4 regions of the Aquamicrobium terrae genome follow, and region 3 is predicted to be linked to each of the others. Evidence: riboswitches for the same ligand, from Rfam matches in the RefSeq annotation. Region 3 holds a riboswitch; each other region holds the start of a gene.
What was found. A riboswitch is a leader RNA that binds a small molecule or an ion and turns the genes downstream of it on or off. The one in region 3 is predicted to bind cobalamin.
Positions count from the first base shown of each region.

Region 1: it holds a riboswitch for cobalamin, as region 3 does, so the genes downstream of both, ACVCNR_RS07845 (TonB-dependent receptor plug domain-containing protein) here and ACVCNR_RS13125 (aromatic ring-hydroxylating oxygenase subunit alpha) in region 3, are expected to answer to the same signal.
Region 2: it holds a riboswitch for cobalamin, as region 3 does, so the genes downstream of both, ACVCNR_RS23345 (ABC transporter substrate-binding protein) here and ACVCNR_RS13125 (aromatic ring-hydroxylating oxygenase subunit alpha) in region 3, are expected to answer to the same signal.
Region 4: it holds a riboswitch for cobalamin, as region 3 does, so the genes downstream of both, ACVCNR_RS15565 (CbtB domain-containing protein) here and ACVCNR_RS13125 (aromatic ring-hydroxylating oxygenase subunit alpha) in region 3, are expected to answer to the same signal.

Region 1 covers NZ_JBRKLZ010000001.1:1,548,862-1,551,053, forward strand. The annotation lists gene purE (5-(carboxyamino)imidazole ribonucleotide mutase) at 1-455, opposite strand, end outside; cobalamin riboswitch at 581-779, shown strand; gene ACVCNR_RS07845 (TonB-dependent receptor plug domain-containing protein) at 949-2,192, shown strand, end outside.
Region 2 covers NZ_JBRKLZ010000003.1:55,221-57,412, forward strand. The annotation lists gene ACVCNR_RS23340 (ABC transporter ATP-binding protein) at 1-795, shown strand, start outside; cobalamin riboswitch at 889-1,092, shown strand; gene ACVCNR_RS23345 (ABC transporter substrate-binding protein) at 1,246-2,192, shown strand, end outside.
Region 3 covers NZ_JBRKLZ010000001.1:2,675,013-2,677,204, forward strand. The annotation lists gene ACVCNR_RS13125 (aromatic ring-hydroxylating oxygenase subunit alpha) at 1-868, opposite strand, end outside; cobalamin riboswitch at 987-1,206, opposite strand; gene ACVCNR_RS13130 (ribonucleotide-diphosphate reductase subunit beta) at 1,300-2,192, opposite strand, start outside.
Region 4 covers NZ_JBRKLZ010000001.1:3,161,445-3,163,636, reverse strand. The annotation lists gene ACVCNR_RS15575 (pyridoxal phosphate-dependent aminotransferase) at 1-59, shown strand, start outside; gene ACVCNR_RS15570 (histidine phosphatase family protein) at 66-617, opposite strand; adenosylcobalamin (AdoCbl) riboswitch at 677-757, shown strand; gene ACVCNR_RS15565 (CbtB domain-containing protein) at 805-1,008, shown strand; gene ACVCNR_RS15560 (CbtA family protein) at 1,021-1,752, shown strand; gene ACVCNR_RS15555 (hypothetical protein) at 1,761-2,192, shown strand, end outside.

The DNA of each region.
Region 1 (2,192 bases), 1.1 Mb from region 3:
GCCGCGCGCCAGGCTTCCAGCCGTCCGGCAAGCGCCGCATCGGTGAGCGCCAAGACGGCGGCGGCCAGCAGCGCCGCATTGACCGCCCCCGCCTTGCCGATGGCCAGCGTGCCGACCGGGATGCCGGCCGGCATCTGCACGATCGACAACAGCGAATCCTGCCCCGACAGCGCCTTCGATTCCACCGGCACACCGAACACCGGCAGCGGCGTCATCGCCGCCGTCATGCCCGGCAGATGCGCCGCACCGCCGGCACCGGCGATCACCACCTTGTGGCCGGCCGCCTTGGCGCCGTGGGCGAAGTCGTAGAGCCGCTGCGGCGTGCGGTGGGCGGAAACGATCAGGCTCTTGTGGGAGACGCCGAGTTCGGCCAGCGTTTCGGCGGAGTGGCGCATGGTCGCCCAGTCGGACTGGCTGCCCATGATGATGGCGACATCGGCTTGGTGGTCGGTCAAGGCCCTGCTCCCGTCAGCAAAGCGGCGACGTAGCGGAATTTTCCCCGGCCCGCAAGGACGACCCATGCCGCAACTGGACCATTGGCCACCGCTGCCGGAATTGACAGGCCCGCCGGGCAGTGGTTAGCGTCGCTCCTGGAATCGGTTCCACATACGGATCAAAAGGGAACACGGTCAGCCGAGCGATCGGCAAAGCCGCGACTGCCCCCGCAACTGTAGCCGCCGAGCCTCTCCCCGATATGCCACTGGGCCGCAACGGTCCGGGAAGGCGGCGGGAGGCGACGACGCGGAAGTCAGGAGACCTGCCGGTTCCGGTCACCCATGCTTGATCACGGGGTGGGATCAGGCGCGGCCGTCCGCTGCGGTGACACGACAAGGTGTTGCCGCGTGCCTTACGGCTGCCGGGTGGAACATGCGATCCCCCTGCCCTTCCGGTCCGCGGTTGAAGTGGAAATCGCCGGCGCGAGACGCCCGGCATTCGGGGGTAAGGACCATGAGAACGACAATTCTGGCCGCAGGCGTATGCGCGCTGGCGCTGACCGGCCCGGGCTGGGCACAGCAATCCGCGAACAGCGACGACGACACCATCCAGCTCGACACGATCGTGGTGACCACGCCGCTGCGGCGCGCTTCGTCGCTCGAGCGTTCAACGTCGTCGGTGACGGTGATCGGCGAAGAAGAGATCAGGAAATCGGCGGCGCTCGATTTGCTCTCCCTACTGAAGACCCAGCCGGGCATAACCGCCACATCGAATGGCGGCCTCGGCGCCGATTCCAGCCTGTCGCTGCGCGGAGCCAGCGCGGCCCAGACGCTCATACTGGTCAACGGCGTGCGTGCCGCATCGGCCACTGCGGGCACACTCAACCTTTCCAGCATCCCGCTCGATTCCATCGATCGCATCGAAATCGCCAGAGGCGGCCATTCGGCGCAGTATGGCGCCGACGCCATTGGCGGCATCATCAACATCATCACCAAGCAGGGCGGTCCCTGTCCCGAGGGCAAAAGCGCCTGCGGCAGCGTGACGGCCGGTATCATGCACCCTTGGGGCGGCACGCTATCGGGCAATGTCGGAGGCGGTACCGAAGATGGCCTGCGCTACTCCTTCGGCGCGAGCATCCTCGGCACCCAAGGCTACGACTACCGCCTCTCGCCCGGCCATGACCTCGACAAGGACGGCTTCACCAGAGGCTCGGTCAATTTTTCCCTGTCGAAGGAAATGGCGGCGGGCGCGATCTACACCGACGGCCTTTACACGCGGGGCAGGAACGAGTTCGACAACGATCCGTTCGGCAACGTCTCGCACACCGACAATTTCTCCGGCCGGCTCGGCGCGCGGCTCGACCATTCGGAGAGCTGGACCTCGACTGTCGAACTGTCGACAGCCCTCGACTACGCTTCCATTTCCCAGGATGGCGTTGCCGGCGACGACTTCGACACGCTTCGTTACGGCCTGCTTGCGACCACCCAGAAGCAGTTCGATCTCGGAGCCACGCACCATATCGTCCAGGGTGGCGTCGAAGCCTATCGCGACTCGGTGAAGAACAGCGCCGTATCCGGGGTGCCCTATGCGGAGACGAAGCGGGACCTTGTCGCGGTATTCGGCCAATATTCGTTCGAGTATGAGCGCCTCACTGTCGATACCGGCCTGCGCTATGACGACAACGAGCAATTCGGCAGCGTCACCACGTACAATGTCGGCGCAAGCTATGAGCTGACCGATGGATTGGTTGCCCGCGC
Region 2 (2,192 bases), on a different contig from region 3:
TACGCGGTGTTCCCGCATCTCGACGTGTTCGAGAACGTTGCTTTCGGCCTCAGGCTGCGCAAGCTGCCCAAGGCCGAGATCGAGGAACGGGTGAACCGCGTGCTCGAACAGACGGGGCTTTCGGGCTATGCGCGGCGCTCGCCCAACCAGCTTTCCGGCGGCCAGCAGCAGCGCGTGGCGCTTGCCCGCTGCATCGTCATGGAGCCGAAGGTGCTGCTGTTCGACGAGCCGCTGTCCAATCTGGACGCCAAGCTGCGCGAGCAGATGCGGGTCGAGATCCGCGAGTTGCAGCAGCGCGTCGGCATCACCTCGATCTATGTCACCCATGATCAGGTCGAGGCGATGAGCATCTCCGACGAGATCGTGGTGATGAATGCCGGCGTGGTCGAGCAGCTCGGCACGCCGCACGAAATCTATGCCCGGCCGGCGAGCCGCTTCGTCGCCGACTTCATCGGCAAGGCGAATTTCGTGCCGGTGAAAATCCTGTCGGGGGATGCGGTCGACATCAACGGCGTGCGCATCGGCGTGCGCGAGATGCCCGACCTCGAAGCCGGCACGACCGTCACCGCCGTCGTCCGGCCGGAAGCGATCCATCTTGCCGGGGACAAGGGCGATTTCCGCGGCACGGTGCGCCGCGTCATGTTCCTCGGCAACATCGCCGAATATCTGGTCGAGATCGAAGGTCTCGGCAATTGGCTGGTCGACAGCCCCAACCCGGCGGAAGCAGGATTGTTCGCAACCGGCGATACCGTGTTCCTTACGCCCTCCCCTTCTTCTATCCACCTACTGCGCTGAGCCCGCGCCCGCCGGTTTCGGCAAGGCGTCGCCTCTGCCGTAAGCGACATCTGGGGGAATGGCTTTTCTCGGCTTGAAATGCTGCGCCAGGATGCGATACGAACGGGCGTCGGTTTCCGAAAGGAACGAAGAGGGAATTCGCCGCAGGCTTCTTCAGGAACCTGCGAAACGAAACTGCCCCCGCAACTGTAGGCGGTGAGTCCGCTCCCCAAAAAATGCCACTGGGCTTCGGCCCGGGAAGGTGGGGAGGGATGTTGATCCGTCAGTCAGGAGACCTGCCGACACCTGGAACTGAACATGCCGGGCGGGGTGCCCGGGAGAGGTTGTCGATGAAGCCGTCCCTGCCCGATCAGGCTGTCTGCCGCATCCTTGCGGATGCGTGGCGTTTCATTGCGTTCCCCGCCCGAAGCCTCCGTTCCCCGCTGCAAACCGATCGGAGAACTTCGCGTCATGACCTTCCCGCATCTGGCACTTGCTGCCGCTAGCCTTGCGCTGCTCACGGCCCATGCGGCCGCCGAGCCCACGAAATATCCGCTCACGCTGGAGAATTGCGGCGAGACGATCACCTTCGACAAGGCGCCGGCCACCACCGTGACCGTCGGGCAGGCCGCCACCGAGGCGCTCTATGCGTTGGGCCTCGGCGACAAGGTGACGGGCACCTCCGTCTGGTTCACCGACGTGCTGCCCGAGCACAAGTCGATCAACGACAAAATCGAGCGGCTGGCCGACAACGATCCTAGCTTCGAGAGCGTCGTGGCGAAAAAACCCGATCTCGTCGCTGTCCAGTTCATCTGGCATGTCGGGCCGGAAGGCATTGTGGCGACCCGCGAGCAGTTCCACGAGGTCGGTATCCCCACCTATGTGATGCCTGCCGATTGCGTGGCCAAGGACAATTCGGTCGGCGTCGACGGCACTCGCACCGCCGCCTTCTCGACCGAAACCATCCATCAGGGCGTGCGCGAGCTTGCCGAAATCTTCGACGTGCAGGACAAGGGCGACGAAGTCGTCGCCGATCTCGTGAAGCGTGAAGCGGACGCGGTCGAGCGTGCAAAAGCCCTCGATCTCAAGGACGTTTCGGCCGTGTTCTGGTTCTCCAGTGCCGACATGAACATCGATCCCTATGTCGCCGGCCGCAAGGGCGGACCGGCCTATATGCTGGACAAGCTCGGCATCAGGAACATCGTGGAATCCGATGAGGAATGGCCGGTCGTGGGTTGGGAAACCATCGCCAAGGCCAACCCGACGATCATCATCATCGCCAGGATGGATCGCCGCCGCTTCCCCGCTGACGACCATGAAAAGAAGCTCGAGTTCCTCAAGACTGATCCGGTCGCCAGCCAGATGGAGGCGGTGAAGAACAACCGCATCGTGGTGATGGATGCGCATGCCATGGATGC
Region 3 (2,192 bases):
CGGCATGGACCCGGTCGGAGAGGTTGCGACTCACCGAGGGCTTGCCGGTCATGGTGTAGCTCACCGCATCGCGCAGCAGCGGCGCGCGGGTGGCGCGGAACTGGCCGGCTTCGTCGATGCGGAAGCGCGCCGGCAGGCCCGCCGCCTCGCATTTTTGCCAATGCGCCACCATTTCGGGGTCGCTTTCGGCGCCGTTGATGCCGGTGACGCTGGGTGCTTCCGGAAAGGTCTTGCACAGTTCCGGATGGTTGCCGGCGCAATGGTAGCACTCGCGATTGTTCTCCCACACCAGCTTCCAGTTGCCCTTCTCGATGATGGTCGATTCATAGGCGACCTTCGCCTCGGCAAGCTTGTGCGGCGCGAAATAGGGCTCCATCAGGGTGCGGAACGGCTGGAAATCGGCCGGTTCGTCGGCGAGGCAGATGAAGACGTAGCCGGCCACGCTCTCGCAGGCGACGGGCTTGAGCGAATGGGCGGACGGGTCGAAATCCTCGGCCATCTGGCGGGCGAACAGCAGCTTGCCGTCGAGGTCGTAGGTCCACTGGTGGTAAGGACAGACGAGCCGCGCCGAGGTTCCCTTGCTGGCCGTGCACACGCGGCTGCCGCGATGGCGGCAGGAGTTGTGGAACGCCCTGATCCTGCCCTCGCGATCGCGCACCACCACCACAGGATAGGTGCCCACCTGCACGGTGAAGAAGCTGCCGGGCTTCGCCACCTCGCAATCATGGCCGACGAACAGCCAGTCGCGATACCAGATCAGCTCCATGTCGAGCTTGAAGAAATCGGGATCGGTGTAGAAGGGCTGCTCCAGCGACCAGCCTTGCCGGCGGGCGCGCATCAGCCTGAGCATTTCATTACGGGCGTCCATGTCCTGTCCTCGCCAAAGGACTGAACTTGGTGGTGATTTGGGGAAGGAACGGCACCCGCTCGCGCCCGGAAACCGGATCGCATGCCATTCGCTCCTTGACCGCCCACCGCGATCAGTCGAGACCTATGCGCCCAAGGCTGGTTTCCGGGCTCCGGAGCCGTCCCTTTCGGGACCGCCTCGACACCTTCCCGGGGAAGTCTCCCCAGTGGCTCACCGTCGAGGTTTGGGCTCCGCTACCGTTGCGGGGGCAGCGCCGGATTTCCTTTTCTCAAGGGCACCGGCTTCCCAATTCTCCCTTCCGCGCGAAGCGGTCAGGCACCTTAAGCAAGCTGATCTAAACACCATTCGCGCCGGCAAGGGGCATGAGAAAACGACATCGCCTCGGCGCAAAGACGACAGGCGATGTCCTTCATCCTAGGCCCCGCCCGCCGTCAGTCCCAGGCCAGTGCGCCGCCGTTCTGGTATTCGATGACGCGGGTCTCGAAGAAGTTCTTCTCCTTCTTCAGGTCCATCGCCTCGCTCATCCACGGGAACGGGTTTTCGGCCTCGGCGAACACCGGGGCGAGGCCGAGCTGGGCGCAGCGCCGGTTGGCGATGAAGTGCATATATTGTTCGCAAAGCCCCGCGTTGAGGCCGAGGAAGCCGCGCGGCATCGTATCGCGGCCGTAGGCGGCTTCCAGCTCGGCGGCGTCGAGGATCATGCCGCGCACCTCGTCCTGGAACGCCCTGGTCCACAGATGCGGGTTCTCCAGCTTGATCTGGTTGATGACGTCGATGCCGAAATTCAGATGGATCGATTCGTCGCGCAATATGTACTGGTACTGCTCGGCGATGCCGACCATCTTGTTGCGGCGGCCGAGCGACAGGATCTGCGCGAAGCCGGTGTAGAACCACATGCCCTCGAAGATGACGTAGAAGGCCACGAGGTCGCGCAGGAACGACTGGTCGGCTTGCGGAGTGCCGGTCTTGAAATCGGGGTCGTCGAGGTTCTGCGTGTGCTTCAGCGCCCAGGCCGCCTTTTCGGTGATCGACGGCACCTCGCGGTACATGTTGAACAGCTCGCCCTCGTCCAGCGACAGGCTTTCCACGATATACTGGAAGGTGTGGGTGTGGATCGCCTCCTCGAAGGCTTGGCGCAGCAGGTACTGGCGGCATTCGGGGTTGGTCAGGTGGCGGTAGATGGCCAGCACGATGTTGTTCGCCACCAGCGATTCGGACGCGGCGAAGAAACCGAGATTGCGCTTGATCATGCGCCGCTCGTCGTCGGTCAGCCCGTCGGCGGACTTCCACAGCGCGATGTCGGCCTGCATGGAAACCTCGGTCG
Region 4 (2,192 bases), 490 kb from region 3:
AACTCGATGTTCTGGCCGAGGAAATGCCGAAGGCACTGGCGGCGGCGCGGGCCGGATAAGCGGCGCTAGAGCGACGCGATCCGCAAGGCCCAGCGGCGTCCGTCGGTGGTGAACCGGGTCAGGCCAAGCGGCTCGACATCGACCGACCAGAAACCTTGCGGCGGGGCCTCAAGCACCGCACAGACAGCGGCGCGGATGACCGACGGGTGGGTGACCGCGAGCGTATGCCCGGACAGGCCGAGGCTCTCTTTCAGCAAGGCCGACACGCGATGCCTGAGGTCGTTCAGCGATTCACCGCCATGCGGCGCGGTTGCCGGGTCGGACACCCATGCCGCCAGGTCCGCCGGATCGAGTTCGGCAAGCCTGCGCCCGGCCCAGGTGCCGAAATCCTGGTCGCGAAGGGCCTCCACCGCCTCCCCGTGCAGGCCGAGGGCGGCAACGGTCTGGACGGCGCGCAGGGCGGGGCCATGCCATACGCGGTCGGCGCGAGGCAGGTTCCCGGCCAGCTTCTGCGCCTGTGCAAGGGCAGCAGGCTCCAGCGGCTCGTCACGCGGAAAAGCCCCGCGCCGGGTCGCCTCCGTCGCGCCGCAGCACACCAGCGTCAGCCGCCCTGCCATGCATCCTCCTTCGCTTGATTGACAGCCATACATGACGGCGACTAGTGTCGGCAAAGGTTACGGATCTGGAAGCTGGTGAAAATCCAGCGCGGTCGCGCCACTGTGATCGGCATAATGCCGGAAGTCAGGCCTTGGTCCGTCTCCCCAGCTTGCAATGACGGGACGCAGTATCCCAGGGAGAAGCACAATGTCTGACATCACATTCGCACCGGAAATCCGTCCGATTCCGGTGCGCGAAATCATGCCATGGGCCGTTTTCGGCGGGTTGCTCATGGTGCTGGCCATCTATTTCGTCGGCGCGGAAGAAGGGGCCACCACCCTGTTCTCGAGCCTGAGCACGCATGAATTCGTTCATGACGCGCGCCACCTCCTCGGCTTCCCCTGCCACTGAAAGCATAGCGCCATGGTTGGAAATCTTCTGCTTCGCGGGATGCTGGTCGGCATCCTCGCTGGACTTTTCGCGTTCGGATTCGCCCGTATCTACGGGGAGCCGCATATCGACAGCGCCATCGCCTATGAAGAAGCGATGGCTGCCGCCTCCGGCGAGCCCGCCGAGGAAGAGGAGGAACTGGTCAGCCGCGAGACGCAGGCGGGCCTCGGCCTGCTGACCGGCTCGGTCGTCTACGGCGCCGCCATCGGCGGATTGTTCTCCCTCGTCTTCGCCTATGTCTATGGGCGTGCGGTCACCCTGGGTCCGCGCGCCACCGCCGGGCTGCTGGCCGTCGCCGCCTTCATCGCCGTGGTGCTGGTGCCGGCGCTGAAATACCCGGCAACGCCGCCGGCTGTCGGCAACCCTGAAACGATCGGCGCGCGCACGGAACTGTTCTTCATCATGCTGATCGTGTCCATCATCGCGGCTGCCGTCGCCGTGGTGCTGGCGCGGCGCCTGTGGAGCCAGCTCGGCGGCTGGAACGCGGGAATCGCCGGCGGCCTTGCCTTCATCGTCATCATCGCCATCGCCCAATATGCGCTGCCGACGGTGAACGAGATTCCGGAAGGCTATTCGGCCGACCTGCTCTGGCGCTTCCGCACCTCCTCGCTCGGCATGCATGCCGTGCTGTGGACGGTGATCGGCCTTGCCTTCGGCGCGGTTGCCGAGCGCGCCCTGCCCGGCGCACGCGCCCGGACGGCCTGAGAAATGCCATGACGCGGCACGCTCCCTTCTCGGCGCGTGCCGCGTTTCTTGTTGCGGTTTTCGCGACCTGCCTTGCTTCACCTGCGGCTGAGGCGCATCGGCGGATCAATCCGGCCGAAATCCAGGGCATACCGATCGCCAGCCTGTCGCACGGCCAGATGGCCGTGATCGCCGATTACCGCAGCGAGATCATGAAGCTCGCGGCGCAGGAGCGGCAGGTGGACGACACCTTCGTGCGGCTGCTGAACTACGGCAACATCCAGTACACCTACTGCCTGTGGGGTCTCGTTCCCGGCACGCTGGGCGACGAGGAAAGCCCGTTCAACGAATGCGCCCACGCCTATCTGTCGGCGGCCCACGCGCTGCTGACCCATATGCGCGAGACCTCGGCCAGCAAGACGGCGGTGGAAGACCTCATATCGCGCATCGATGCGGATATG